DNA from 2 places in the Stenotrophomonas sp. YJH_SMC_79 genome. Region 1 is predicted to be linked to the other one. Evidence: riboswitches for the same ligand, from Rfam matches in the RefSeq annotation. Region 1 holds a riboswitch; the other holds the start of a gene.
What was found. Region 1 has a riboswitch for glycine ahead of AC5P57_RS13320 (trimeric intracellular cation channel family protein). Riboswitches for the same ligand answer to the same signal wherever they lie in the genome.

Region 1 (14,634 bases):
CAGCAGTTCGATCCAGCCCACATCACACCGCTGGCGATGGGCCGCATTGCCACGGGCGTACAGCACGGCAGCGATGAGCAGTTCTATGCGGTCTGGCGCTGTGCAAGCCGCGCGGATGCCGATGCGCTGGTGGCCGGCATTGCCGCCACCGGTTGGCATCAGTACTTCACCACCACCAACGCCCTGGGCGTGGACGAGGGGATGGTCCAGCACCTGGCCGATCTGGCTGCCTTGTAGCGGCACCCCGGACGCGCATGGCACATGCGCCTGTCACCCAGACGCGGTAAACAGGACATTGCCATGTCCATCCGCAGGGAAGTCGATCATGCAGAGCACGCTCCAGGTCACGCTGTTCGGCCCTCTTGGCGACAGCCCGGCGTTGCAGTTGCCGGGTCTGGAGGGGCCGTCAGTGGCCATCCAGGAATCGGCCCTGCGGCGGTTGGTTTCCGACCTCTACACCGCGCGTTCCCTGCTCAACCCCGAGCAGCTGGACGAGGCCCGGCAGGAACTGGACCGCGTGCTGGAGCGCTGGGCCGACATCCACGAGGGCCTGCTGCTGGACGTGGAAGTGCATGGCAAATGAGCGATTTGGCGTGGCTGCCGCCGCGTAGACGACGCAGGCAGGCGCATCGCTGAACCGCGCCCCCAGTTGCGGATGAAACATTTTGCACTGCGCAAAAGCTGTGCTATCAATAGAACCCATGAACGCAGCCCCCACCAGCTTTTACTGGTATTACTTTCCGAAGCCACTGGCGGAGGAAGGACTGCGCTCACCCTGAAGAAAGCTTCAGACGCATTCCCGAAAGCCGCCAGCGAACCTGGCGGCTTTTTTCATGCCGCCACGCTGGGGACCCCCAACGTTCCGGAGACCTCCCCCAATGCCCCCGCACACCGACGACCTGCGTATCCGCACCATCGAACCGCTGACACCGCCTGCCCAGCTGCTGGCGATGCTGCCCTGTGACGATGAAGCGTCCGACACCGTCAGCGCCTCGCGCGCGGCCCTGCACCAGATCCTGCACGGCCGTGACGACCGCCTGGCAGTGGTGGTGGGCCCGTGCTCGATCCACGACCCGAAGGCCGCCATCGAGTACGCCCAGCGCCTGAAGCCGCTGCGCGATGCGCTGGCCGGCGAACTGGAAATCGTCATGCGCGTGTACTTCGAGAAGCCGCGCACCACGGTGGGCTGGAAGGGCCTGATCAACGATCCGGACCTGGACGGCAGCTTCAAGATCGACAAGGGCCTGCGCATCGCCCGTGGCCTGCTGCGCGACATCAACAAGCTCGGCCTGCCGGCCGGTGTCGAGTTCCTCGACGTGATCTCGCCGCAGTACATCGCCGACCTGGTGGCGTGGGGTGCGATCGGTGCACGCACCACCGAAAGCCAGGTGCATCGCGAGCTGGCCTCGGGGCTGTCGTGCCCGGTCGGCTTCAAGAACGGCACCGATGGCAACGTGAAGATTGCCGCTGACGCAGTGGGCGCTGCGTCCAATCCGCATCACTTCCTGTCGGTCACCAAGCAGGGCGGCACCGCCATCGTGTCGACCACCGGCAACCCGGATTGCCATGTGATCCTGCGCGGCGGCAAGCAGCCGAACTACGACGCAGGCAGTGTTGCCGAGGCCTGCCAGGTGCTGGCCAAGGCCAAGCTGCCAGCGCGCCTGATGATCGACGCCAGCCACGCCAACAGCCTGAAGAACCCGGAGAACCAGCCGAAGGTGATCGACGACATCGCCGTTCAGCTGGAAGACGGCGAACAGCGCATCGTTGGCGTGATGATCGAGAGCCATCTGGTCGGTGGCCGCCAGGAACTGGTGGAAGGCCAGCCGCTGGTCTACGGGCAGAGCATCACCGATGGCTGCATCGACTGGGACACCACCGTGACTGTGCTGGAGCGACTGGCCGCGGCCGTGCGCGCCCGTCGCGACGTGAAGGTGTCCGAAGCCGCTTGAGTGCGGCACGTGTGTGGATGGCGGCCAGCGCCTGCGGGGGTGCGGCCGCGATCGGGGTCGGTCGGAGTTGGAGGCCGATCCGTCCGCACCGGCGATGCGCCTGGCGCTGCGTATGTGCGACAGCGCCAGGTACATCGCCGGGGTGGTGACGCGGCTCTCCGGTAGATCCACGCCATGCGTGGATGGCGCTGACCCGTTCACCGTCTCGTGCGCAAGCTTGCCAGCGCCAGGTACATCGCCGGGGTCGTATACAGCGTCAGCCACTGGCTGACCAGCAACCCGCCCACAATGGCGATACCCAGCGGTTGCCGGAGTTCCCAGCCCTCGCCGTTGGCCAGCATCAGCGGCAGCGTGCCAAGCAGTGCCGCCAGCGAGGTCATCAGGATCGGCCGCAGGCGCAACCGCGCGGCTTCCATTACTGAATCCTGCGCGCTCAGCCCGCGCCGCTCGCCGGCCAGCGCGAAGTCCACCAGCAGGATGGTGTTCTTCATCACCACGCCCACCAGCAGGAACAAGCCGAGCAGGGCGATCAGGTTCAACTCGTTGCCAAACACCCACAACGCCAGCAGCGCGCCGACACCGGCCGAGGGCAGGGTGGACAGGATCACCAGCGGCTGCAGGAAGCTCTCGTAGAGGATGCCCAGCACCAGGTAGACCGCCAGCGTGGCGCCCAGCACCAGCCATAGCTGGCGCGCGCGCAGCTGATCCAGGCCGCCGGCCTCACCGGACAGCTTGCCCTGCACCGAACGTGGCAGCATCAGTTTCGACATCGCACCATCGATCGCCTGCGTGGCCTGTTCCAGCCCCACGCCAGGTGCCAGCGCGAACTCGATCCAGATCGAGGCGAACTGTTCGCTGTGATACACCCGGTCCGGTGCCATGCCATAGCGCCAGCTGGCGATGCTCGACAGCGGAATGCGCTGGCCGTTGCCGTCGATCACCTGCAGCTGCGCCAGCGTGCCGGGGTGCTGGGTGTGCTTCGGGTCCAGCTCCATCACCACGCGGTACTGGTTGAGGCTGTCGTACAGCGTGGCCACCTGGCGCTGGCTGAAGGAGTTGTTGAGCATGCTGGCGACGGTGCGCAGGTCCACGCCATGCCGCGCGGCCGCCTCGCGATCGATGTCCAGCACCACCTGGCGCATGCCTGCTTCGCCCTGTGCTTCCACGTCCACCAGTTCGGGCAGGCCACGCAGGGCGGCAGCCACCTTCGGTGCCCATTCGCGCAGGGGCGTGGTATCGGCTGAAAGCAACTGGAACTCGTACTTGCCGCTGCTGCCGGCGCCTTCCAGGCGGATGTCCTGGTCCACCCACAGATAGAGATTGCCGCCGGGCAGCTTGGGCAGCCGCGCGCGCAGGCGGTCGATCACCTGCTGGCTGGAGACTTTGCGCTCGGCCAGCGGCTTCATCTTGATCATGATGAAGGCGTTGTTCACGCCGTTGCTGCCGCCGATGTAGCCGATGATGTCCTCGATGGCCGGGTCGGACAGCAGCAGTTTCCTGTACGCGTCGATCTTCGGCTGCATGGCCTGGAATGACAGGCCGTCGTCACCGCGGGCGAAACCACGCAGCTGTGCAGTGTCCTGCTTGGGCACGATGCCCTTGGGCACCTGCTGGAACAGCCAGGCGTTGAGCGCGATGACCGCAACGAAGGCCAGCAACGGCCAGCGCAACCGGCGCAGGCTGGCCTGCAGGGTGCGCAGGTAAGCGCCGCGCACACGTTCGAACAGCGCATTGCTGCCGCGCTGCCAGCGTGATGGCTGCTGCCCGGCATCGATAAACAATCGCGCGCACAGCATCGGTACCAGGCTCAACGCGACCAGCACGGAGACCGCCATCGCCGCTACCAGGGTCAGCGAGAATTCGCGGAACAGGCGTTCGACGAAGTCATCCAGGAACAGGATGGAGACGAACACCACGGCCAGTGCAATGTTCATCGACAGAAGCGTGGCACCGACTTCCGACGCACCCCGTACCGCAGCCTGCCAGCGGTCCGCCCCGAGTTCGCGATGGCGGGCGATGTTCTCCAGCACCACGATGGCATCGTCCACCACCAGCACGGCGGCCACGATCAGGGCCATCAGCGAGAGCGTGTTGAGCGAGAATCCCATCAGCGCGATCAGCGCCAGCGTACCGAACAGCACCACCGGTATCGCCACGCTGGGCACCAGCGCCGCACGCCAGTGGCCGAGGAAGCCCAGCACCACCAGCACCACCAGTACGATGGCCAGAACCAGCGTCATCTCCGCTTCCTGCAGCGTGGCGCGGATCACCGGCGAGCGGTCCATCACCAGGCGCATGTCAACGCTGGAGGGCAGCAGTGCATGCAACTGTGGCAGCTGCGCCTGGATGGCATCGACGGTGGCGATGATGTTGGCATTGGGCTGGCGGCTGACGATCAGCAGCACGGCGGGGCGGTCGTTGTGGAAGCCGCTGGCGTAGCGGTCCTCCACGCCATCGGCGACGGCGGCGACATCGCCCAGTCGCAGCGTGCGGTCGTCGCTGACCTTCAACGCCAGTTCGCGGTACTGGGTGGCTTGGCGCAGCTGCAGCGGTGCCTCCAGCTGCCATTGCTGGCGCGCGTCCCCCACCGCGCCCAGCGGGCGCACCGCATTGGCACGTGCGATGGCCCGCGCCACGTCCTCCAGTGCCAATCCAGCATGGTTCAGCGCGTTTGGATCCAATGACACGCGTACCGCCGGCAGTGCGCTGCCACCGACCTGGACTTCGCCCACGCCCGGTACCTGCGACAGTTTCTGCGCCAGCACGGTGGAGGCCAGGTCGTACAGCTGCCCGGGCGACAAGGTGTCCGAGGTCAGTGCCAATGCCAGGATCGGTGCCTGCGAAGGGTTCACCTTGCGGTACTGCGGCATGCCCGGCATGCCACTGGGCAGCTGCCCACGTGCAAGGTTGATGGCGGCCTGCACTTCACGTGCGGCTTCATCGATATCGCGGCCGAGCACGAACTTCAGTTCGATCTGGGTCTGGCCCTGGGTGCTGGCCGAGTCGATGCGTGAGATGCCGGGCAGGCTGCCCAGTGCACGCTCCAGCGGCGTGGCCACGGTGGCCGCCATCGACTCGGGCGAGGCACCGGGCAGGCTGGCACTGACTTCAATGGCGGGGTAATCGACCTGCGGCAACGGCGCCACCGGCAACAACCGCAATGCCAGCAGGCCAGCCAACACCAGTGCCACGGCCAGCAGGATCGTGGCCACCGGCCGCTGCACGCAGGCCTGCGCCAGGCGCTCCACAGGGGTCACGCGCTGGCCTCTTCAGCGACGGTGGTTGCTGCCGCGTGGCCGCGCTGCAGGCGGTCGAAGGCGAGGTAGATCACCGGCGTGGTGAACAGGGTCAGTACCTGGCTGACCAGCAACCCGCCCACCATCACCCAGCCCAACGGTTGCCGCAGTTCGGCACCGGAACCACTGGCCAGCATCAGCGGCACGGCACCGAACAGCGCGGCCAGCGTGGTCATCAGGATCGGCCGGAAGCGCAGCAGTGCCGCCTGGTGGATTGCTTCGCGCGGGGTCATGCCGCGCGTGCGCTGCGCGTCCAGTGCGAAGTCGATCATCATGATCGCGTTCTTCTTCACCAGGCCGATCAGCAGCACGATGCCGATCACCGCGATCAGGTCCAGGCTGCGTCCGCTCACCCACAACGCGGCCAGCGCGCCGACCGTTGCCGAAGGCAGGGTGGAGAGGATGGTGACCGGATGGATGAAGCTCTCGTAGAGCACGCCCAGCACGATGTACATCACCACCACTGCAGCCAGGATCAGCCACAGTGTGGACGACAGCGAACTGCTGAACGCCGCCGCCGCACCCTGCAGGCGCAGTTCGATGCTGTCGGGCAGGGCGATCTGCGTGCGCGCCGCTTCCACGGCAGCGGTGGCTTCGCCCAGCGAGGCGCCCGGTGCCAGGTTGAACGACAGCGTGGCCGCCGGGAACTGGCCGACATGGTTGCGCAGCAGGGCCGCCGGCCCCAGTTCCACCCGCGCCACCGCGCCCAGCGGCACGGTCTGCCCGTCGCTGTTGCGCACGCGCAGGCCGCTGATGGCATCGGGCCCGGGTTGGAGCGACGGATCGGCTTCCAGCACCACGCGGTACTGGCTGGCCTGGGTGAAGATGGTGGAGATCTGACGCTGCCCGTAGGCGTCGTACAGCGCGTCGGCCACCGCTTCGACGCTTACGCCCAGACGCGCCGCGGCATCACGGTCGATGTTCACCCGTGCCTGCCGTCCCTGCATCTGCAGATCGCTGGCGACATCACGCAGCGCCGGTTGTTGGCGCAGCGCCTGCAGCAGCTCCGGGGTCCAGCGCTCCAGTGCTTCAAGATCCGGCGTGGTCAGGGTGAACTGGTACTGGTTGCGGCTGATGCGGTCTTCGATGCCCAGCTCCTGCACCGGCTGCAGGTACAGGGTGATGCCGGGAATCTTCGATACGCGCTGCTGCAGCCGTTCCATCACCACGGCGGCGCCATCGCGGTCGCCATGTGGCTTCAGCTCGATCAGCAGGCGTCCGGTATTGAGCGTGGCGTTGTTGCCGTCCACGCCGATGTACGAGGACACGCTGGCCACCGCCGGGTCCGCTTCGATGGTGGCGGCCAGCGCCTGCTGGCGCTCGCGCATGGCCTGGAACGAGATGGCCTGCGGCGCTTCGCTGATGCCTTGCACCAGGCCGGCATCCTGCACCGGGAAGAAGCCCTTGGGCACGGCGATGTACAGCGCCACGGTCAGTGCGAGGGTGGCAACGGTGGCCAGCAGCATCAGCGGCTGGCGCTGCAGCACCCAGCGCAGTTGTCGGTCGTAGAGGGCGATGATGCGGTCGAACACATCGGGCGCATGCGCGGTCTTCGCGTGCGGCTTCAGGAACCGCGCGCACAGCATCGGCGTCAGCGTCAGCGAGACCAGCAGCGAGATGCCGATGGCTACCGCCAGTGTCACCGCGAATTCATGGAACAGCGCGCCCACCAGGTCGGCCATGAACAGCAGCGGGATCAGCACCGCGATCAGTGAAACGGTCAGCGACACCAGGGTGAAGCCGATCTCGGCCGCCCCCTTCAGCGCGGCTTCGCGCGGGCTTTCACCTTCTTCCAGATGGCGGGCAATGTTCTCCAGCATCACGATGGCGTCGTCCACCACGAAGCCGGTAGCGATGGTCAGCGCCATCAGCGTGAGGTTGTTGAGTGAATAGCCGGCCAGCAGCATCACTGCGAAGGTACCGATCAGCGACAGCGGTACCGCGACGCTGGGAATGAGTGTGGCCGGCAGGTTGCGCAGGAATACCCACGTGACCAACACCACCAGGCCGATGGCCAGCACCAGTTCCTTCTGCACGCCGCGCACCGACGCGCGGATCGATTCGGTGCGGTCGCTCAGCACGTTCATCTGCACGCCGGCCGGCAGCGTGGCCTGCAGTTGTGGCAGCAACGCGCGCACCTGCTCGACCACGGCGATCACGTTGGCGCCGGGCTGGCGCTGGATGTTCACCAGCACTGCCGGCATGGTGCCGCTCCAGGCGGCCAACTGGCGGTTCTCGGCGCCATCGGTGATGGTGGCCACGTCGCCCAGCCGCAGCGGCGCACCGTCGCGCCAGGCCAGTACCAGGGCACGGTACTCATCCACGCTGCGCATCTGGTCGTTGGCATCGAGCATCACCGCGCGGATCGGGCCATCGAAACTGCCTTTGGGCAGATTGACGTTGGCGGCGGCGATGGCGGTGCGGATGTGGTCCATGCCCAGGCCGTTGGCGGCCAGTGCCGCCGGATTGACCTGGATACGCACGGCAGGGCGCTGGCCACCGGCCAGGCTGACCAGGCCGACACCGGGCAGCTGCGCCAGGCGCTGCGCGATGCGCGTATCCACCAGGTCATGCACCTGCGGCAGCGACAGGCCCTGCGAGGTCACCGCCAGGGTCAGGATCGGCGTATCGGCCGGATTGACCTTGCGGTAGACCGGCGGCACGGGCAGGTCGCCGGGCAGGAAGCTACCGGCGGCGTTGATCGCGGCCTGCACGTCCTGTTCGGCTACGCCCAGCGGGACGTCCAGTCCGAACTGCAGGGTGATCACCGACGCACCGCCGGAACTGGTCGACGACAACTGCTTCAGGCCGGGAATCTGCCCGAGCTGGCGCTCCAGCGGCGCAGTGATCGTGCGTGTGGTCAGTTCCGGGCTGGCACCCGGGTACAGCGTGGTGATCTGGATGATCGGGTAGTCGACCTGTGGCAGTGCAGCCACCGGCAGCAGGCGATAGGCCAGCACGCCGGACAGCAGCAGCGCCACCATCAGCAGCGTGGTGGCGACAGGCCTGAGGATGAACGGACGCGAGAGGTTCATGCGCCGGCCTTGGTCGCGGCCTCCCCGGCGATGATCTCCACCGCCGTGCCGTCTTCCAGTCCGTCGATGCCTTCGATCACCACCTGGTCACCTGCGGCCAAGCCCGAACGCACGGCCACGCGGCCGTCATCGGCCGGGCCGAGCACTACCACGCGCCGCTGCGCCGTGTTGTCCTTGCCGACGACATGCACGTAGTTGCCCTGGCTGCCGAACTGTACGGCGGCATCGGGAATCAGCAGGGCGGGCTGCTCGCCCAGCTGCAGGCGTACGTTGACGAACTGGTTGGGGAACAGCGCCAGATCGTGGTTGTCGAAGTGCGCACGCAGCTTCAGCGTGCCGGTGGTGGTATCGATGCGGTTGTCGAGGCTGGACAGCGAGCCGCGCGCCAGCTGCCGGCGTTCTTCGCGGTCCCAGGTTTCCACCGCCAGCGACGGTTGCGCCTGCACGGCATCGAGCAGTGCAGGCAGCTCGGGTTCGGGCACGGTGAACAGCACGCTGATCGGTGCAGTCTGCGCCAGCGTCACCAGGCCTTCGGCATCGCTGGCGCGTACCAGGTTGCCCACGTCCAACCGCCGCAGCCCGACGCGGCCACTGACCGGCGCGGTGATGCGGGTGTACTGCAGCTGCAGGCGTGCTTCATCAACAGACGCCTGGTCGCTGAGCCGGCGGCCCTGCAGCTGGCGCACCTTGCTCTGCTGGTCGCTCAGTTCCTGCCCGGACACGTAGTTCTGCTTCTGCAGTTCGCGGTAGCGCTGCAGCTGCCGTTCGGCGTTTTCCAGCTCGGCCAGGTTCTGCTGCTGGGTGCCCTGGGCCTGCGCCAGCTTCACTTCATACGGGCGTGGGTCGATCTGCGCCAGCAGGTCGCCGGCGTTCACCTGCTGCCCTTCCTGGAAGTGCAGGCGCAGCAGTTCGCCATCCACGCGGCTGCGCACCACCACGCTGTGCAGCGGGGTGACCGTACCCACCGCCTTCAGGCGCAGCACCAGCGGCTCGGCACTGGCGCGCGCCACGCGTACCGGCACCGTCTTGCCCGGTGCATCGTCGCGGCTGCCGGCGTCGTTCCGGGGCCACAGCCACCACGCCAGAACGGCGACGAGGGCAAGGGCCAGCACCGCCCACAACGAGCGGGCACGGCGGAAGCGGGAATTTTCGGCGACAGACATGGGGCATCCTGCGCCCTGCGCGCGCAGGGACATGCGGGCCCGTCGGCGCGTTCACGGGCACCACGGGCAGCGGGGAGGGAGTGTCTGGCGGGGCCGCGGGCGCGGCGTGGCTGGATGCCGTCGCGCGTGCGACGGGGTGCCAATGGTAGCGGTTTACGCGAACCGTCGCCGCGTGACCTTGGTCATGCAACGCAATCGGTGGTGCCGGCCGCTGGCCGGCAACCTGCTGGAATCTGCGGGCGTATGCAGTGTTGCCGGCCAGCGGCCGGCACCACCGTCAAACCATCAATGCACTTCGTCGTGATAGACGAACTTCGGCATTTCCCAGCGGTAGTGGATCGCCAGCAGGCGCAGGGCGAAGCCGCCGCCGAGGCAGCACAGGATCGCGGTGGCGTCGGCCACGCCCCAGTGCAGCAGCAACAGGTACGCCGCGCCGGTCAGCAGCGCGATGATCGCGTACAGCTCCTTCTGGAAGATCAGCGGTACTTCGTTGCAGAGGATGTCGCGGAGCACGCCACCGAACGCACCGGTCAGCATGCCGGCAATCAGTACGATGGGTGTGGCATGGCCGGCCTCGCGTGCGATCGAGCAGCCGATCAGGGTGAAGGCGATCAGGCCCAGCCCGTCCAGCACCAGGAAGGTGCGGCGGAAGTGGTGCATCCAGCGCGCCACCCAGGTAGCGATCAGCGCCGCGCACACGGTGAAGCCCAGGTACTCGGGATGCTTCACCCAGCCCAGCGGGTAGTGGCCGAGCAGGATGTCGCGCAGCGAACCACCACCAAGGGCGGTGACGCAGGCGATCATGACCACGCCGAAAAGGTCCATGCGGCGGCGGCCGGCGGACAGCGCGCCGGTCATGGCTTCAGCGGAAATGGCGATCAGGTAGATGATGGACAGCAGCATGGGGCAGGCTCCGGGCGCGGTGGGGCCGGCCATGCGCGACTACCGCCACTGCCTGCGCAATGACGGGATGACGATGACCGGTGCCGCTCCCGCTGTCCTTTTGCCTGAGAGTTCAGCGGCGTGGGCCGCGTGCCCCTTCGGCGGATCGTCCCGGGCATGCCCGGTGACCTCTCTCCAGCTCGGCGAGTCGAATGCATGGTTGGTGGGATTCCAGCCCACCGGCCTGAGCGATCATGGGAGCCTGCGCCTTCGGCGGGCGCCAGCGCGGCGCCTCTCTCCTGCATTCGGCCGCCAGTATATCCGCTGCAGTGCAGCACGGCATAATCCCGGCATGGCCCCGTCCCCCCGCCCGTGGTTCCTGTACCTGCTCGAATGCCGCGATGGCAGCTATTACGCAGGTATCAGCACCGACGTGGACGCACGCTTCGCCGCCCACCAGGCGGGCAAGGGCGCGCGCTACACACGGGCGCGGCCGCCACTGCGCGTGCTGGCCGTGCGCGAATACCCGGACCGTTCCGCCGCCTCGCGCGCCGAATGGCAACTCAAGCAGCAGCCGCGCGAACGCAAGCTGGCCTGGCTGCAGGCCCTGGACGCCGGACTTCTGTAGCCGAGCCCGCGCTCGGCTGCTGTTCCGTCTGCCCGTTGCAGGACCCGGGCATGGGCTCGGCTCTACGGTAGATCCACGCCATGCCTGGATGCGGCTTGCACGTGCCATGATCGCCACACCCATCGACACATGGATCCGTCCGATGAAGAACCGCGGGATACTGCTGTTGACTGCCTGCGTGGCCCTTCTGGCCTGCACCCAGGCACCGTCGCCACCGCCACTGCAGCATGGGCAGATCGGCACCGCCGCTGAGCTGGCCGCGTACGGCCCGAGCACACCCGAACCGATCCACCTGCGTCGTGACCGGGTCCCTCCCGATCTGGTCGATCTGATCCCGTTCGCGGAAAAGTGGGGGATCGGCGATGACATGCTTCGCAACGAAATGCAGGAGCGTGCCACTGACGCGGAAAAGCAGGCATTGGCGGATGCGCTGGCGGGGCGCCATGCGCGCATCACCGTCTGGTTGGACAGCTTCCCGCAGGGGCAGCCCATGTCTGAAGAAGCCGCTGCGTTCATGTACATGCAGCTGGGCGCCGACGAAATGCGCCTGATGCCGTAGATCCACGCCATGCCTGGATGCGGCTTGCACGTGCCATGATCGCCCAGCCCTCAGCGCCGGAGACCCGGATGTCCACGATCGCCCTGCTGTTCGCCCTTTCCGCAGCCACAAGCCCCGCCGCCGACCCGGCCACCATCGCGGCCATCGAAGCCACCTGCCATGACTACGTCGACGGCCAGCTGGAGGCGGACCCACAGCGCGTCGCCCGGTCCCTGCACCCGGACCTGGCCAAGCGCGCGGTCCTCGGTGATACACCCGATGAGCGCCTTGGACTGCGCCGGATGTCCAAGGAAGAACTGGTCTCACTGACGAAGCAGGGCGCGCTGAAGACCCCGAAGGAGCAATGGGACCGCCGCTGCACGGTACTGGATGTGACCGGCAACGCCGCCTCGGTGCGGCTGGAAACACCGTGGTTCGTCGACTACTTCCACATGGGGCGCTTCGAGCAGCGCTGGGTCATCGTCAACGCGTTGTGGTACCCGAAGCCGAAGGCGCAGTGACCGATGCGTGCGGCGGGCCGGGCGTGGATCGCGCTGTTTCTGCTGTTGACCTTCCTGGCCCTGCTGCCGGGCCTGCTGTATCTGCTGGGATTGGTCGCGGCCGAGGGCCGGCCGCAACCCGTCGATTCCGCGCGGAGCGGCGGCGCGTGTGGTGCTGCGACCTATGCCCACCACGTACCGATGGATCCATGGCGATTCACGGCGCGCCACGTGGGGGTGAATACGAAGGTGAACGTGCCGGATGTCGAGCTCGAAGCCTCCTGGATCGCACGCGTCCACCTCGGCCACCATCCACGCCACAGCATGCTGCGCTGGCACCTGAGCTCGGCAGCACTGACCATCTGGATCACCCGGCACTGGTCGTCACGGCAGATCGCCGGCACGGCGCGGGCCGAAGGGTACTGCCCGCCCCGACCGTTGCATGGGCGCGGATCAGACTGACCGGGCCTGCTGGGACAGGGTGCTCTGGTGATCCAGCTCCTCCTGCCGGGAGCGCGCATCGGACTGTCGGTGGGCGTCATTCATCGTCTGCAACTGCGCCAATGACGTGTCCACGGGGGTGGCAAATGCCTGCGCGGCCGGCATCTGTGCCCTGAGATGGGCCGGGTCGGACGGATCGCCCTGCACGACGAAGAGCGTTTCCGCCCTGCCATCCTGCGAAGGCGAGGCGCCCAGCACGACATGGTCGATGCGTGTCAGCCCGGCCTCGCGGGCCAGGCAGGTCGAGCTGGCTGCAAGGCGTTGCGCGTTTTCGCCGAAAGGCTGGGCCCGGCTGTCTTCCAGGCGCCGCACCGCCTCCTCGGCCTGTTGCAGCAGCGGGTCGGAAAGCGCGGCACGCCGTCGCTCCGGTTGTGCGGGTTCGACGTGCAGCAGCTGTTCGGGCATCCCGTTGCGCGGGGCGCGGTTGAGGTCGATGGAGCCGTCGGCATTCTGCTGGCGATGCAGTTCCGCACGCGGCACGGTGGACCACTGGCCATCGATGAAAGCGTGGCCGCGACCGTCCCGGTTCCAGATCACCAGATCATCGCCGGAGGCGTACAGGCCGGCGGTGGCCGGCGAGTTGCCGGCCGCCTGCGGGCGGCCCCAGGCATGTGAGCGCCCGTGTTGCAGGGCATCGAGGTAGGCCGGTGCCTCGGTGTTCTGCAGGAACAGGGTCTTGACCACTTCGTAGCGATGCAGGGCCTCGGGGTGTGCGCGATCGGCAGCCAGCGCCACCGGGCTGGCCAGCGGGTCGGCGGAGACACCGACGAACACATCGCGCATCGGATTGCCTGGCCCTGCGGCTCGCAACCGGTTGAAGACCTCGGTGCCCTTCAGGGCGTGCTCCACGCCGCTTTCCAGGTAGTCGGGCTGTTCCCTGCCGCGTACGACGCGGTTGGGAAGCATGCCGTCGATCCGTGTCTTGACGTCATCCACGCTGGCCAGATCGCCGCTGGCAATCGACCGCAGAACGCCAGGATAGCGGCTCAACCCTGCCTGGTTCTCCAGCTTCATCAGCATGGTGGCGAGCTTGGCCTGGTCATCCAGCGACGCATGCTGGTACAGGTCCGTGCCGCGCAGCTGCTGCATCGCGCCGCCAGGATCCCGGCGGCCATCGCCGTGGCGGAGCAGTCGGTCGACCTGGCTGACATCGTGTGCATGCACGAACGCAACGCCGTCGCTGGATGCAAGGAAGGTGTTCAGATGTCCGCGGACGGTCCCATCCAATGCGCGCCCATTCTGTGCCCTGATGCCGTCGCCATCGCGCTGCAGGTCGGAAACCGTCTGCTGCCGCTGGCGTGCATCAAGCTCCAGCGAGGGCTGCTGCGGGCGCGCCCAGCGCTGATAGGCGTCCACCAGCTGGGTCGCCACCTCCGGGTGCTGGCCCAGATCGGTCTGCAGCGTGCCGATGGAAAAACCACTGTTGCCCACCGGCGTCATGACATTGCCGCTGATGTTGCCGGCAAAGGACAGCTGGTAGGCCACGTTGCGGCCGGCGTTGCTGCCCTCGGACGCCACGCCGATGGCGAAGTAGGCCAGCGTGCGCAGCTGCGCATCGCTGAGCTGCGGACGATCCTGCGGTGCGGTGCTCATGGGCTGTTCTCCTTGCCGTTGGCGGTGCGTCCACACATCTTCAGCGCTTCGCGCACGGATGCGATGAGGCCGACGTACTCGTCCGCTGCAGCCGGTGACATCCCGTCTGCAAGTTCGTCATCGCTGCGCGCGGCGTCTTCGGCATAGGGCGACAGTGCGGCCTGGCAGGCCGCGTTGTTTCCCGCGTCATGCTGGGCCGAAGCGATCGCCAGCCTGATGTCGGCGATCGTGCTCAATGGAAGCGTATCCGCGCAGGATGCCTGGAGCGCTTCCAGCGTGCTGGCGGTGCCGGCGGCGGAATACGGCGCGGTCTTTGCAGCCGCCTGGCGCAACGCGGCGGCAACGTTGTCCGTCATGCAACGGTCGCTCACCGCAAGGTAGTGGCCCTTGAACCCACCGTTGCTGCCGCAGTAGGCGGCGCAGGCATCGGCCGTGCGCGTACCGACCTCGATGCCCTGGGCGGTAGGTTGCATCGTGAGCAGGCATTGCGCTGCGCCGGGTGCGGGATCCACCGCGACGGACTGCAGATCGTCGCCGAGCGTGCCC
Region 2 (14,634 bases), on a different contig from region 1:
CCTGATCCGCCGTCAGCTGGACCGTCCCAACCGCCAGGAGGCAAACGCATGAGTGCATCGGTCCAACGCCCCGCCCGCCTCCCCGCCCTTGCGGGTCTTCGCAACTGGCGGCCGCAGCTTTCCACCGAAGCACTGATCGCGCTGACCAGCCTGTTCTTCGCGGTGGCCGGCAATGGCCTGTTCTGGCACAGCGCGATGGCCAGCCATCCGGGCAGCCTGCGCTACGCGCTTTCGCTGCTGCTGTTGCTGCTGGGTGCACACGGCGTGCTGCTGGGCATCCTGGTCTGGCGCTGGAATGCCAAGGTGGTGATCAGCCTGTTGCTGCTGGTGACCGCATTCGCTGCGCACTACATGAGCCGCTACCACATCTATCTGGATGCGGACATGCTGCGCAACGTGCTGGCGACCGACCCCAAGGAAAGCCGCGAGCTGATGACCGTGTCGCTGGTGTGGCCGGTGCTGTTGCTGGCGGTGTTGCCGATGATCGTGCTGTGGCGCGTGCAGCTGCGCCGCCGCAGCTGGGGCCGCAGCCTGCTGTGGCGCCTCGGCTTCCTGGTCGTGGCAGCGGTGACTGCCGTTGGCGGTGCGCTGATCTCGTTCCAGGATGTCTCGGCACTGATGCGCAACCAGCGCGAAGTGCGTTACCTCGCCACCCCGGCCAACGTACTGCTGGGCCTGCCGCGTGCGCTGCGTGGCGACAACCCGGTGCAGCGCGCGCCGAAGCTGCCGATCGGTACCGATGCCAAGGCCACCCCGCGTGCACCTGCCAGCAAGCCGCGCCTGCTGGTGATCGTCATGGGCGAAACCGTGCGCGCGCAGAACTGGGGCCTCAACGGCGGCCGCAACACCACCCCGGAGCTGGCCCAGGCACCGGTGATCAACTTCCCGGACATGCATTCCTGCGGCACCAGCACCGAAGTGTCGCTGCCGTGCCTGTTCTCGCCGTGGGGACGCCACGACTACGATGAAAAAAAGATCCGTGCACACCAGTCGCTGCTGCACGTACTGAACCGTGCCGGCATCGCACCGTTGTGGCGTGACAACCAGTCCGGCTGCAAGGGCGTGTGCGAAGGCCTGGAGTTCCAGTCACTGTCCGATGCGACCACCCCGGGGCTGTGTGCCGATGGCCGCTGCATGGACGAGATCCTGCTGCAGGACCTGGCCACCCAGGTGCGTGCCAAACCCGGCGACCGCGTGGTAGTGCTGCACCAGCTGGGCAACCACGGCCCGGCGTACTTCGAGCGTTACCCGGCCGCCTTTGCTCGTTTCAAGCCAACCTGCGACACCCGTGACATCGGCCGTTGCTCGCGCGAAGAGATCACCAACAGCTACGACAACGCCGTGCTGTACACCGATCATTTCCTGAGCAAGACCATCGGCACGCTGCAGGGCATGCAGGATTACGACACGGCGATGATCTACCTGTCCGACCATGGCGAGTCGCTGGGCGAGAAGGGCCTGTTCCTGCACGGCGTGCCCTATGCCATCGCCCCGGCCGAGCAGACCCGGGTACCGATGACGATGTGGTTCTCACCGGGCTTCGCCAGCAGCCGCGGGCTGGACCTGCAGTGCGTGCGCAAGCGTTCGGCGGCGTATACCGACCACGACAACCTGTTCCCGTCGGTGTTGGGCCTGATGCAGGTGAAGACCTCGCTGTACGAGCGCGACCGCGACGTGTTCGCCAACTGCGAAGGTTGAGGGTTGTTCGGCAGGGCTTGCAGCCCTGCACCTGCGACGGCAAAGACAAAGGCAAAGGCCGAAGCAACAGCAACAACAACAACAACAACAGCGGACTATCCGTGGTTTGGCGTGGTGGGTCCGGTGGCGGGAGACGCCGTAAACCCATCCATGGGGGCTTGGCCGCGGCATCCATGCCGCGGACACTCCCGCCACCGGACCCACCCCGCCTTCGACAGTTTTCCGCGATCTGTTGGAATGACCTTGGGGTCGGATCCGTTTTCCGGAGGAAAACGGATCCGACCCCATTTTGATTGTCGATACCTGACAGATGTGTCGACCAAGGTCGACACCTACCAACAGCCGCCACGATCTGTCAGAGGTGGGGCGGTGTGGGCTTGCAGGACCGTTGGCGCCATGGATGGCGCCATCGAGCCCCCATGGACGGGTTTACGGCGTGTCCTGCAAGCCCACACCGCCCCGCCAAACCACGGAATCCCCGCTTTTGAAGTTGACGTTGCCGTTGCTCGAAAGCCTCTGCGGGTGCCGGGCGCGGCCCGGCCGACTTCCGCCACTTGCGGTGGCAGCGGCTGCCCACTAGCCTTCGGCCGTCGTTCACCACCCAAGGACCGCCCGTGAAACACCGTCATCTCCTGCTGGCCTCGGCTATCGCCGCCGCCACGCTGGCCCTGGCCGCCTGCAAGAAGGAACCCACCCCAGGCACCGATACCGCCAGCAGCAGCGCCCCGGCCGGCGAAACCGCCGACCAGTTCGTGGCCCGCATCAATGCCGAATTCAAGGCCGCCTACCCGGAAATGACCTCGGCGCAGTGGCTGTCCTCCACCTACATCAACAGTGATTCGGAACGAATCGCGGCCAAGGCCAACGAGCGCTCGCTGACCCAGCTCAACAGCTGGATCGAACAGGCCGCCAAGTTCGACGGCAAGCCGATGAGCGAAGACAGCAAGCGCGCGATCCACCTGCTGAAACTGATGTCTTCGATGCCGGCGCCACGCGACCCGGCCAAGCTGGCCGAGCTGACCCAGATCGCCACCCGCATGGAAGGCAGCTACGGTGCCGGCAAGTACTGCACCGATGCCAACGATCCCAACTCCTGCCGCCAGCTGGGCGAGCTGGAGCAGGTGCTGGCACGCAGCCGCGATTACGACAAGCAGCTCGACGCCTGGCAGGGCTGGCACAGCACCACCAAGAGCATGCGCGGCGACTACCAGAAGTTCGTCGGCCTGGTGAACGAAGGCGCCAAGGGCATGGGCTTCACCGATGCCGGCCAGATGTGGCGCAGCGGCTACGACATGCCGCCGGAGCAGATCGGCCCTGAAACCGATCGCCTGTGGGAACAGGTCAAGCCGATGTACGAGCAGCTGCACTGCTACGCACGCGGCAAGCTGGACAAGACCTATGGCAAGGACAAGGCAGAAGTGGGCAATGGCCTGATCGCCGCGCACCTGCTCGGCAACATGTGGCAGCAGGACTGGTCGAACCTGTGGGACCAGCTGGAACCCTACCCGGGCGCTGGCAGCCTGGACATCACCGCGGCACTGGAAAAGCAGTACCAGACCAACCTGAGCGCGGCGCTGGCCAAGGCCGGCAAGGACGCCAACGTGGCTGCCCAGTACAAGGCGCAGCGCGAGGCCGAACTGCGTACCGCCAAGCAGATGACCGAGCGCGCGCAGGACTTCTACGTGTCGCTGGGCATGCCGTCGCTGCCGCAGTCGTACTGGGAAAAAACCCAGTTCATCAAGCCCGATGACCGCGACGTGGTCTGCCACGCCAGCGCCTGGGACATGAACATGGAAGGCGACGTGCGCACCAAGATGTGCATCAAGCCGAACGAAGAAAACTTCACCACCATCTACCACGAGCTGGGCCACATCTATTACGACCTGGCCTACAACCCGCTGCCGCCGCTGTTCCAGGGCGGTGCCAACGATGGCTTCCATGAAGCGATCGGCGACACCATCGTGCTGGCGATGACACCCAAGTACCTCAGCTCGATCGGCCTGGTCGACGCGCCGACCGAGAGCCGCGAGGCGGTCATCAACAACCAGATGCGCATGGCGCTGTCCGGTGTGTCGTTCCTGCCGTTCGGCCTGATGATCGACCGTTGGCGCTGGGGCGTATTCGACGGTTCGATCACCGCCGACAACTACAACAAGGCGTGGTGGGACCTGAAGGCCAAGTACCAGGGCGTGGCCCCGGCCAGCACCCGTGGTGAAGAGTTCTTCGACCCGGGCGCGAAGTACCACGTGCCGGGCAACACCCCCTACACCCGCTACTTCCTGGCGCGCATCCTGCAGTTCCAGTTCTACAAGGGCCTGTGCGACGCGTCGGGCTACAAGGGCCCGCTGCATGAGTGCACCTTCTACGGCAACAAGGAAGCCGGCCAGAAGTACTGGGCGATGCTGAGCAAGGGTGCCAGCCAGCCGTGGCAGGCCACGTTGAAGGAGCTGACCGGTACCGACAAGCTCGATGCCGGCCCGATGATCGAGTACTTCACGCCGGTCAACGAGTGGCTGAAGCAGCAGAACGAAGGCCAGATGTGCGGCTGGCAGGCCAACGCGGCCCCGGCGGCAAAATGAAAGAAGGGGCGGGTCCGCGAGGATCCGCCCCTTTCCGGTAGTGCCGGCCGCTGGCCGGCAACTGCACGGTGGAAATGCGTCTGGCAGCCGGCCAGCGGCCGGCTCTACCGCAACAGCGATCAGCTGTTCTTCTTGGCCGCCATCGCAGCGGCCAACTCGGCCTTGAATTCCTCGAAGGTCTGGCCCTTCTCCCTGGCTTCGGCCTGTGCGGCATCGCGCAGCGCGTCGGAGTACATCAGGCGCACCGGCGTGCCATTGCGTTCGTGCAGCTCACCGGCCTGCATGATCAGCGCCAGCACCTGTGCGGCGCTTTCGCTGTGGCCGGCAATGCGGCCATCCATGCCCAGCACCCATTCGCCGTCGCGGCGCACGACACCGGCCAGCAGGGTGCGCTGCGCATCGCGCAGTTCCGCATGCGGCTCCACCGGCGAGGCCTGGGCAGCGGCCTTGTTGGCGGCCTGCTTTTCCTGGCGACGGCGCTGGTCGCGGCGGGTCTTGGAGCTGGTGGACATGGTGCGGTACCGCTGCGAAAGGGGGGCGCAAGGATAGCGCACCCCGCCCGCAGCACCGCTTCACACCCCTCAGTCCAGCACTTTGCCGTGCCGCCAGTAGCCCATGAAGGTGATCGCGCGGCGGTCCAGCCCGCAGTCGCGGACCAGATGGCGACGGACCGCCATCACCGACCCCGCCTCGCCTGCCACCCAGGCATACAGCGGCCCGGCCACGCTGGCATCGGCCTGCTCCCACAGGATCTGCGCGTCAATGTCGATCTCTTCCAGCTCGTCGCCTGCGGCCACGCTCGAGGCCGCTGCCAGGCGCGCCTGCACCGCCTGCAACAGAGGCTGTCCGTAGGCCGCCTGCCCGCGTGGCAGCCAGACCAGCTCGGCCGTGTCCGGGGCCTTCAACGGCACCGCATCCCCGGCCTGGGCGACCTCCAGCAGCGCCAGCGTGCGTGGCGGATCGGCCAGCGCGGCCAGTTCCTCGAGAATGCCGGCTACCGCCGGTAGCGCGGTTTCATCCGCCACCAGCAGCACCTGGCCGACACCCGCCGGCGGCTTCCATTCCCAGCCTTCGCTGCTGTCGGCACAGTCCGCATCGGGGGCCAGCAGCACTACGCGGTCGCCCGGCCGCGCGCGGATGGCCCAGCGCGAGGCCGGCCCGGTTTCGCCATGCAGCACGAAATCAACGTCGACCTCGCCCTGCTCGGCACGCAGCTGGCGGATGGTGTAGGTGCGCATCGGCGGGCGCTGGTCGTCCGGCAGCGCGCGATAGCGTGGATACCAGTCTTCACCGCTGGGGACCTGCGGCACGTCCTGGCCGGGCAAGGGGAAGAACACCTTGATGCGCTGGTCCGGGCCTTCGGTCTTCATCCGTGCCACGTCGGCACCGGTGAACACCATGCGGTCAAGGGAAGGGGAAAGAACGCGGCGCTCCTTCAGCGCCACCTCGAACAGGCGATAGGTCTGCTGCGCAGCCATGGGGGAACCTCATGCAACGACATCGGATCGGCTGGCTGTCGTGCATCCACGCACCGGCTGGCTGGAGTCCCCAGCCTAGTCCGGTCGTTCCTGGCCGCAAGCGTTGGAGACAGCGCGGCCCGCCCTACCCCTGCGCACTGCTCAATGGCCCGTGCAGACTGCCTGCGCCGCGCGCTCGCGCTGGTGCTCCCAGTACCAGAACACGAATCCGGCGCCGAAGAATGCAGCCTGGCCCAGTGCCAGGTGCAGCGGGCTGGCACTGAGCAGCGGCGACACCACGCCAGCCACCACCGTGCTGATCATCAGCTGCACGAAGGCCTGCAGGGACGATGCCAGGCCACGCTGGTGCGGGTACATGTCCAGCACCGCCAGGGCCAGGATCGGGAAGATCAGCGACATGCCCATGCCGCCCAGGAAGATCGGCAGCACCGCCCACGGCAGCACGAACTGCGGCGACAGCGCCACGTAGCCGACATTCAGCAGCGCCGACAGCGCGCACAGGCTGAAACCGATGGCGACCTGGCGTGTGGGCGTGGTGTGCCCGGCCATGCGCCCGGACAGGAACGAGCCGGTGGTCATGCCGCCGATGGTGGGAATGAACAGCCAGGCGAAGCCGCCCTCGCCCAGATGCAGGTGCTGCATCACGAACACCGGTGCCGAGGAGATGTACAGGAAGATGCCGCCGAAACCGATGCTGCCAGCCAGCGCCAGGCGCAGGAAGCGCGGGTTGAAGCCGATGCGCACATAGTCACGCAGCAGCACGCGCGGCGACAGCGGTACCCGTGCCTCGACCGGATGGGTTTCCGGCAGGAAGCGCGCGGTGGCCGCCAGCAGCACCAGCCCGAACACCACCAGGAACCAGAAGATCAGCGGCCAGCCGGCGCCACTGAGCAGGATCCAGCCGCCGATGATCGGTGCGATCGCCGGAGCGATGCCGAACAGCATCGACACCTGGCTCATCAGCCGCTGCGCATCGTGGCCGTGGTACAGGTCGCGGATCACCGCGCGGCCGACAATCATGCCGACACCCGCAGACAGGCCCTGCAGCGCGCGGAACGCCAGCAGCGTGGTCAGGTCGGTGGACAGCGCACAGCCGACCGAGGCGCCGACGAACACCACCAGGCCGCCCAGGATCACCCGCTTGCGGCCCCAGGCATCGGACAGCGGGCCGTGCGCCAGGCTCATCAGACCGTAGAACAGCAGGTACACACTGATGGTCTGCTGCACCGCCACTTCGTCCACCGCCAGGCGCTGGGCCAGCTGCGGGAACGCCGGGAAGATGGTGTCGATCGAGAACGGACCGAACATGGCCAGGCCGGCGAGCAGCAGGGCCATGCGGCGGGTGGAGGGAGCAACAGCGGCGGTCATGGGAAAGGCGTCCGGCAGGGCCATGCGCGGCACGCACGGCGGGCGCCGGTCCCCTGCAGCAGGGACGGCGCCAGATGAATTCGGGTATCCGCCCATCATAGGTGGGGATTGCGCCTGATGCCATGCAGCAGTGCACAAAACGCACGGACGGGCCATCGGCCATTCAGGCGCGGCCTCCAGGACCGAAGGCGGCCGCCGCGCCCGCAACGGGCTATAATCGGCGGGCAACACGGTGGGAGAAGCGGAACACCGCTGCCGAAGGCGCAACGCCCGTAATCGCTCAGGCCCGATACCACCCGTAACACAACTCTGGAGAGACCGGTTCGATCCGGCGCCGAAGGGGCACGAAGCTGCGGTCCGCCGCGCTTTTAAACTCTCAGGCAAAAGGACAGAGGGGCGCCCCGCAGACCGCCGACCGGCGGCTTGTGCCCGTGCGTGTGCCCTTTCCTGACGGATCCTTCGCCATGTCCCAGAACACCCCTTCCCTGCGTGAGCTCGAGCACCACAACGCGTTCGTCGAGCGCCACATCGGCCCCAACGACGCCGAGATCGCGCAGATGCTCGACGTCGTCGGCCACGCGTCGCTGGATGCGATGACCGACGCCATCGTGCCGGCCAAGATCAAGTCGCCGGCACCGCTGGCACTGCCGGAGTCGATGACCGAAGTGCAGGCACTGGCGAAGATCCGTGCGATCGCCGACAAGAACACCGTGCTGCGCAGCTTCATCGGCCAGGGTTACTACGGTACCCACACGCCGAACGTGATCCTGCGCAACATCCTGGAAAACCCGGCGTGGTACACCGCCTACACCCCGTACCAGGCGGAAATCTCGCAGGGCCGCATGGAAGCGCTGATCAACTTCCAGACCCTGTGCGCCGACCTGACCGGCATGGAAATCGCCAACGCCTCGCTGCTGGACGAAGCCACCGCCGCCGCCGAAGCGATGACCCTGGCCAAGCGTTCGGCCAAGTCGAAGTCGGACACCTTCTTCGTGCACGACGCCGTGCACCCGCAGACCCTGGAACTGCTGCGTACCCGCGCCGAGCCCATGGGCATCGTGCTGCGCGTCGGCACCCCGGCCGAAGCGCTGGAAGCAGAAGCCTTCGGCCTGCTGCTGCAGTATCCGGACACCTTCGGCCAGGTCGGCGACTACAAGGCGCTGGTCGATGCCGTGCACGCACGCGGCGGCCTGGTGGCCGTGGCCACCGACCTGCTGGCCCTGACCCTGCTGGCTGCCCCGGGCGAATGGGGCGCGGACATCGTGGTCGGCAACAGCCAGCGTTTCGGCGTGCCGTTCGGCTTCGGTGGCCCGCACGCCGCCTTCATGGCCTGCCGTGACGCCTACAAGCGCTCGATGCCAGGCCGCCTGATCGGCGTTTCGATCGATGCCCAGGGCAACCCGGCCTACCGCCTGACCCTGCAGACCCGCGAACAGCACATCCGCCGCGAGAAGGCCACCTCCAACATCTGTACCGCGCAGGTGCTGCTGGCGGTGATGGCCTCGATGTACGCCGTTTACCACGGCCCGGAAGGCCTGACCCGCATTGCCCGCCGCACCCATCGACTGGCCTCGATCCTGGCCGCAGCGCTGCGCAATGCCGGCGTGCAGGTCGGTGGCGACTTCTTCGACACCCTGCACGTCACCGGCGTGCATGCCGATGAAATCCATGCCAAGGCACGCGCCGCCGGTTACAACCTGCGCGCGATCGACAGCGACTCGGTCGGCATCAGTCTGGACGAGACCACCACCCGCGCCGACATCGTCGCCGTGGCTGCGGTGTTCGGTGCCTCGCTGGACGTCGACGCGCTGGATGCCAGCACCGCCGACGCGCTGCCGGCCGGCCTGCTGCGCCAGTCCGCGTTCCTGACCCACCCGGTGTTCAACACCCACCACAGCGAGCACGAACTGCTGCGTTACCTGCGTTCGCTGGCCGACAAGGACCTGGCGATGGACCGCACGATGATCCCGCTGGGTTCGTGCACCATGAAGCTCAACGCCACCGCCGAGATGATCCCGGTGACCTGGCCGGAGTTCTCGCAGATCCACCCGCTGGTGCCGGCCGACCAGGCGCTGGGTTACAAGGAACTGATCGACACGCTGGAAGCGATGCTGGTCGAATGCACCGGCTACGACGCGGTCAGCCTGCAGCCGAATTCCGGCGCACAGGGCGAGTACGCCGGGCTGCTGGCGATCCGCGCCTACCACCGCTCGCGCGGTGAAGGCCACCGCGACATCTGCCTGATCCCGGACTCGGCGCACGGCACCAACCCGGCCTCGGCACAGATGTGCGGCATGAAGGTCGTGGTCACCAAGACCGATGCCAACGGCAACGTCGACGTCGAGGACATCCGCCTCAACGCCGAGAAATACAGCGACCGCCTGGCCGCGATCATGATGACCTACCCGTCCACGCATGGCGTGTTCGAGGAGGAAGTGGTCGAGATCTGCGAGATCATCCACCAGCACGGCGGCCAGGTGTACACCGACGGCGCCAACATGAACGCCCTGGTCGGCGTGGCCAAGCCGGGCAAGTGGGGGTCGGACGTTTCGCACCTGAACCTGCACAAGACCTTCTGCATCCCGCACGGCGGCGGCGGCCCCGGCGTCGGCCCGTGCGCCGTCAAGGAGCACCTGGCCCCGTTCCTGCCGGGCAAGCTGGGTGACAACGGCCCGGTCGGCATGGTCAGCGCGGCCAGCTTCGGCAGCGCCTCGATCCTGCCGATCAGCTGGATGTACATCGCGATGATGGGCCGCGAAGGCCTGCGCAAGGCCACCCAGGTCGCGCAGCTCAACGCCAACTACATCGCCAAGCGCCTGGCCCCGCACTTCAAGACCCTGTACACCGGCCGCAATGGCCTGGTGGCGCATGAGTGCATCCTCGACGTACGTCCGCTGGAGAAGACCAGCGGCATCGGCGCCGAGGACGTGGCCAAGCGCCTGATCGACTTCGGCTTCCATGCCCCGACCCTGAGCTTCCCGGTGGCAGGTACGCTGATGGTCGAGCCGACCGAGAGCGAATCGCTGCACGAACTGGATCGCTTCATCAGCGCGATGATCCAGATCCGCGAGGAAATCACCGCGATCGAAGACGGCCGCCTGGACCGCGAGGACAACCCGTTGAAGAACGCGCCGCACACTGCGACCGCGGTGACCGCCAGCGAGTGGACCCACGCCTACCCGCGTGAACTGGCTGCATTCCCGTTGGCCAGCCTGAAGCAGAGCAAGTACTGGCCGCCGGTGGCACGCGTCGACAACGTGTACGGCGACAAGAACGTGATGTGCGCCTGCATCCCGGTCGACGCCTACAAGGATGATGAAGTCGAGGCGTAAGCCTGCGATCCATCGGAAATGAGAACGGCCCGCGCAAGCGGGCCGTTTTCATAAGGGCTCATGGACCAAGATCCACACCCACAACAATCCGATCACGGATCCGGCATCTGCCCCAGGCTCAACTGCCACGACACCCCGAAGCGGTCCTGCACCCAGCCGTAGCGGTTGCTGAAATCGTAATCGCCCACCGGCATCAACCAGTGACCGCCCTCGCCCAGCACGCGCGCGGCACGCTCGAACTGTTCGGCGCCGGAGCACTCCACGAACAGCGAGATCGACGGCGAGAAGGTGAAATCGTGCACGTCCAGGCTGTCGAAGCACAGGTAGTGGGTGCCACCGAGCAGGAAAATGGCCTGGCGGACCTGCCCGGGCACGCCGGCACCGGCGCCGTCCGGATGGCGCTGCATTGCCAGCAGGCGGAAATCGGCGAAGGCCTCGGCGTACAGGGCCAGGGCGGCCTCGGCCTGGCCGGTGAACATCAGGAAGGGGCGACTGCGCAGCATGCGGTACTCCTGGTCAACGGGCCGCTGACGGCCCACACGATCAGGATGGCACGGCGGATGTATGCCTTCTGTAGAGCCGAGCCCATGCTCGGCTGACGTCTGCGCGAACAGCAGCCGACCATAGGGTCGGCTCTACAGGATCAGGCCTCGCGCATGCGCCGGGCGATGGCGCTGCCGGCGGCGATGGTGGCGGTCAGCGCCACCATCGACAGGAACTGCAGGCGGGTATGCGACTCGCTCAGCAGCAGGCCGAAGATCAACGCCAGGATCGCCAGCGCGCACACCGTCAGCCACGGGAAACCGGCCATGCGGAACGGCAGCCGGGTACCCAGGCGATCCGCGCGGCGGCGCAACACCAGTTGCGAGACCAGCGACAGCGTCCACACCAGCAGGCAGGTGGAACCGACGATGTTCAGCAGCACCGGCAGCACCCGGTCCGGGAACAGCAGTTCCATCACCGTGGCGGCGAAACCGAACAGCACGCTGGCCAGCACGGCAATCACCGGCACCTGGCGCGGATCGGTCCAGCCCAGCACCGCCGGCGCTTCGCGGCGCTGCGCCAGTGAATACATCATGCGCGAGGCGCCGTAGAGGTTGGCATTGAGTGCCGACAGCAGCGCGATCACCGCAATCAGGGTGATGGCGGTGCCGGCGCCAGGAATACGCGCAATGTCCAGCACGGCGGCGAACGGCGACTTCAACGCTTCGCTGGTCCACGGCACGACGGCGATGATCACGCTCAGCGAGCCGATGTAGAACACCAGGATGCGCCACGCCACGGTGCGGATGGCACGGGCGATGCTGCGCTCCGGATCTTCAGTCTCTGCCGCCGCAACGGCGACGATCTCGGTGCCACCGAAGGCAAAAACGACAACCAGCAGTGCAGCGCCAATACCGGCCAGGCCCTTCGGTGCGAAGCCACCATGCTCGGTGAAGTTGCTCAGGCCCGGCGAGGTCACCTGCGGCAGCCAGCCCATCAGCAGCGCCACGCCGATGGCGATGAAGGCCAGGATCGCCGCCACCTTGAGGATGGCGAACCAGAATTCGAACTCGCCGAAGTTCTTCACCCCGAGCAGGTTGATCGCGGTGAAGAACAGCATGAAGGCCAGCGCCGCCATCGGTACAGGTACTGCTGGCCAGACCGTGGCCAGCAGCCCGGCCGCTCCCACCGCCTCGGCGGCGATCACGATCACCAGCTGCACCCACCACAACCAGCCGACGGTGGCACCGGCGGTGGCGCCCATGGCATCGGCGGCATAGACCGAGAACGCGCCACTGGTCGGTTTGGCCGCCGCCATTTCGCCCAGTGCGTTCATCACGATGATCACCAGCGCGCCGGCGACCAGATACGACACCAGCACCGCCGGACCGGCCGCCTGCACACCCACGCCCGAGCCGAGGAACAGGCCGGCGCCGATGGCGCTGCCCAGGCCCATCATGATCAGCTGGCGGGGCTTGAGCGAATGTCCGAGGCGGGACGGCGAAGCGGTCGGAATCGAGTTGGGCATCGGCGGGGCTGGCGGCGGGCTACAGGGGCGACACCTTACCCTGTCCCATGCCCGCGGGGATAGGCACAGCGCAGCAGGCGGCTCAGGCCAGTGCGGGCTCGCCGACGTTGCCGCCGATACGGGCGCGGTAGGCGCGCGGCGAGAAACCGGTTTCAGCCTTGAACTTGCGGGTGAAGGCGCTCTGGTCGCTGAAACCACAGGCCTGGCCGATGCTGGCGATGCTCTCGTCACCGTGCAGCAGGTGCATGGCCATCTGGATCCGCAGCCGGGTCAGCACCTGCTGCGGGGTCATCTGGAACACCTTGCGGAAGCTGCGCTCCAGCTTGGACAGCGAAAAGCCGGTGATGTCCAGCAGGGTCTGCATGCGCACGTTCTCGGCGTAGTGCGCGTTGAGGTGGGCCAGTGCCAGCCGCAGCTGTTCGTACTGGGTACCCAGGCTGTCCTTCTGGCCAAGGTCGCGGGAAATGCCGATCAGCCCCTCGATGGCCCCATCGACCACCAGCGGGCGCTTGCAGGTCAGGCACCAGCCCGGTTCGCGGTTGGCGAACAGGTGCAGCTCCATCAGGTTCTCGATCACCTCACCGGACAGCACGCGGGCGTCCTGATCGACGTAGTCCGCACTGAGGCCGGTCGGGTAGATTTCGGCCGCCGTGCGCCCGATCACGTCCTTGCGCGCGCGCAGGCCCAGCCGCCGCAGCATGGTCTGGTTGACGTGGGTGTAGCGCCCCTGAAGATCCTTGATGAAGAACAGCACATCCGGGATGGCGTCGAACAGGGCTTCGATGTCGGCGGGCTCGACTCGCATGGGGCAAGCATAGCCGAGGCGCCCTTGCCGGTGCGATCACCCTTGCGGGACTTGCGCTTAACGCTGCCAGGCCCACCGTGGGGCCGGTTCCTACCGGAGACCGGCCATGCCCCGCGGTGACAAGTCCGCCTATACCGAAAAGCAGAAGCGCCAGGCCGAGCACATCGAGGACAGCGAGCGCGAGCGCGGTGCCAGCGAAAGCACCGCCGAACGCATCGCCTGGGCCACCGTGAACAAGCAGGATGGTGGCGGCAAGCGCAGTGGCAGTGGTCGCAAGGTAGCGAAGAAGGCACCAGCGAAAAAGGCCGCCAGCAAGGCCGCTGCGAAGACAACGACGGCGAAGAAGGCACCGGCCCGCAAGACAGCCACGAAGAAGGCAACAAGGAAGACGGTGGCCAAGAAGGCCAGCACTCCCGCCTCGCGTAGTGCTGCCGCGAAGAAGGCAGCGAAGACCCGTGCGGCAAAGAAGACCGTGCGCAAGGTGGCGGCGAAGAAAGCGGCACGTACCCGCGCCCGCGGCTGAGAGCAGCGTTCAGGGTGGCAGCGCCCGCACCCACGCGGCAACTTCGGCTGCCGCTGCATCAGCGCGGGCCTGCAGCAGCAGATGTGGTCCCTCCAGCGACACATGGCGGGCATCGGGCAACAGTGCCTGCAGCTCGGCCACACTGGGCGGCCACAGCAGGCGGTCCTGCCGGGCATGCAGGCATAGCGTCGGCAACACGAGTTCCGGCAGCAGTGCACGAACGTCCACCTGCAGCGTCGTCGCAGCACGTTGGCGCAGGGTTGCGGCCGGCACCTGCATGATTGCCAGGCCCAGCTCACGCAGGTTCGCGCGCGTCCGCCACTGCCCCAGCAGCAACCGGGCCATCAACGCGAGTGGTGGCAACGGCCACGCCGGAGCCAGTATCCGTGCGCTCGCCGCAGGCAGCGGCACCGGTCGCCGTGCAAAGGTCGTACTCAGTACCAACCCATGCAATCCAGGCAGCCCGGCCACCGCCAGTTCGATGGCCAGTGGCCCGGCGAACGATTCGGCCAGCAGCACAAAAGGAGATGCCGGAAGCTGCGGGCGCAGGATCGACGCCAACGTGGTGTAGTCCTGTGGCCCCCGCGCGGGCATCGGCAGCACCTGCATCTGGATGCCCCGCGCCTGCATCGCCTCCACGAAGTGTGCCGACAGCAGGCCGGTGCCATCCAGGCCTGGCAGCATCACGACTTGCAACATCGCGGCATTCATCACATTGATCACCCTTCAGGTCTCTTCGCACGACTCCCTGCCTGCAGCTTCACTCATTGACTGGGCACAAGGAAGTGCACGGCAGCGCACGCGGCGCTACGCTGATGGTCCCGACGGAACGGACAAGAC

Region 2: another riboswitch for glycine. It lies ahead of gcvP (aminomethyl-transferring glycine dehydrogenase); the one in region 1 lies ahead of AC5P57_RS13320 (trimeric intracellular cation channel family protein).

What each region holds. Positions count from the first base shown of each region.
Region 1 is NZ_JCAFRK010000003.1:485,606-500,239, forward strand. Features, by position in the region: gene AC5P57_RS13290 (DUF6616 family protein) at 1-237, shown strand, start outside; gene AC5P57_RS13295 (hypothetical protein) at 326-583, shown strand; gene AC5P57_RS13300 (3-deoxy-7-phosphoheptulonate synthase) at 879-1,952, shown strand; gene AC5P57_RS13305 (efflux RND transporter permease subunit) at 2,150-5,209, opposite strand; gene AC5P57_RS13310 (multidrug efflux RND transporter permease subunit) at 5,206-8,283, opposite strand; gene AC5P57_RS13315 (MdtA/MuxA family multidrug efflux RND transporter periplasmic adaptor subunit) at 8,280-9,446, opposite strand; gene AC5P57_RS13320 (trimeric intracellular cation channel family protein) at 9,732-10,349, opposite strand; glycine riboswitch at 10,434-10,537, opposite strand; glycine riboswitch at 10,551-10,640, opposite strand; gene AC5P57_RS13325 (GIY-YIG nuclease family protein) at 10,681-10,956, shown strand; gene AC5P57_RS13330 (hypothetical protein) at 11,099-11,515, shown strand; gene AC5P57_RS13335 (nuclear transport factor 2 family protein) at 11,584-12,015, shown strand; gene AC5P57_RS13340 (hypothetical protein) at 12,019-12,456, shown strand; gene AC5P57_RS13345 (XVIPCD domain-containing protein) at 12,448-14,088, opposite strand; gene AC5P57_RS13350 (hypothetical protein) at 14,085-14,634, opposite strand, start outside.
Region 2 is NZ_JCAFRK010000002.1:280,201-294,834, reverse strand. Features, by position in the region: gene AC5P57_RS08135 (phosphatase PAP2 family protein) at 1-52, shown strand, start outside; gene AC5P57_RS08130 (phosphoethanolamine transferase) at 49-1,698, shown strand; gene AC5P57_RS08125 (M2 family metallopeptidase) at 2,313-4,277, shown strand; gene AC5P57_RS08120 (hypothetical protein) at 4,397-4,789, opposite strand; gene AC5P57_RS08115 (siderophore-interacting protein) at 4,859-5,755, opposite strand; gene AC5P57_RS08110 (multidrug effflux MFS transporter) at 5,897-7,123, opposite strand; glycine riboswitch at 7,423-7,525, shown strand; gene gcvP (aminomethyl-transferring glycine dehydrogenase) at 7,588-10,455, shown strand; gene AC5P57_RS08100 (VOC family protein) at 10,548-10,958, opposite strand; gene AC5P57_RS08095 (amino acid permease) at 11,099-12,466, opposite strand; gene AC5P57_RS08090 (helix-turn-helix transcriptional regulator) at 12,549-13,271, opposite strand; gene AC5P57_RS08085 (hypothetical protein) at 13,378-13,794, shown strand; gene AC5P57_RS08080 (alpha/beta fold hydrolase domain-containing protein) at 13,804-14,505, opposite strand.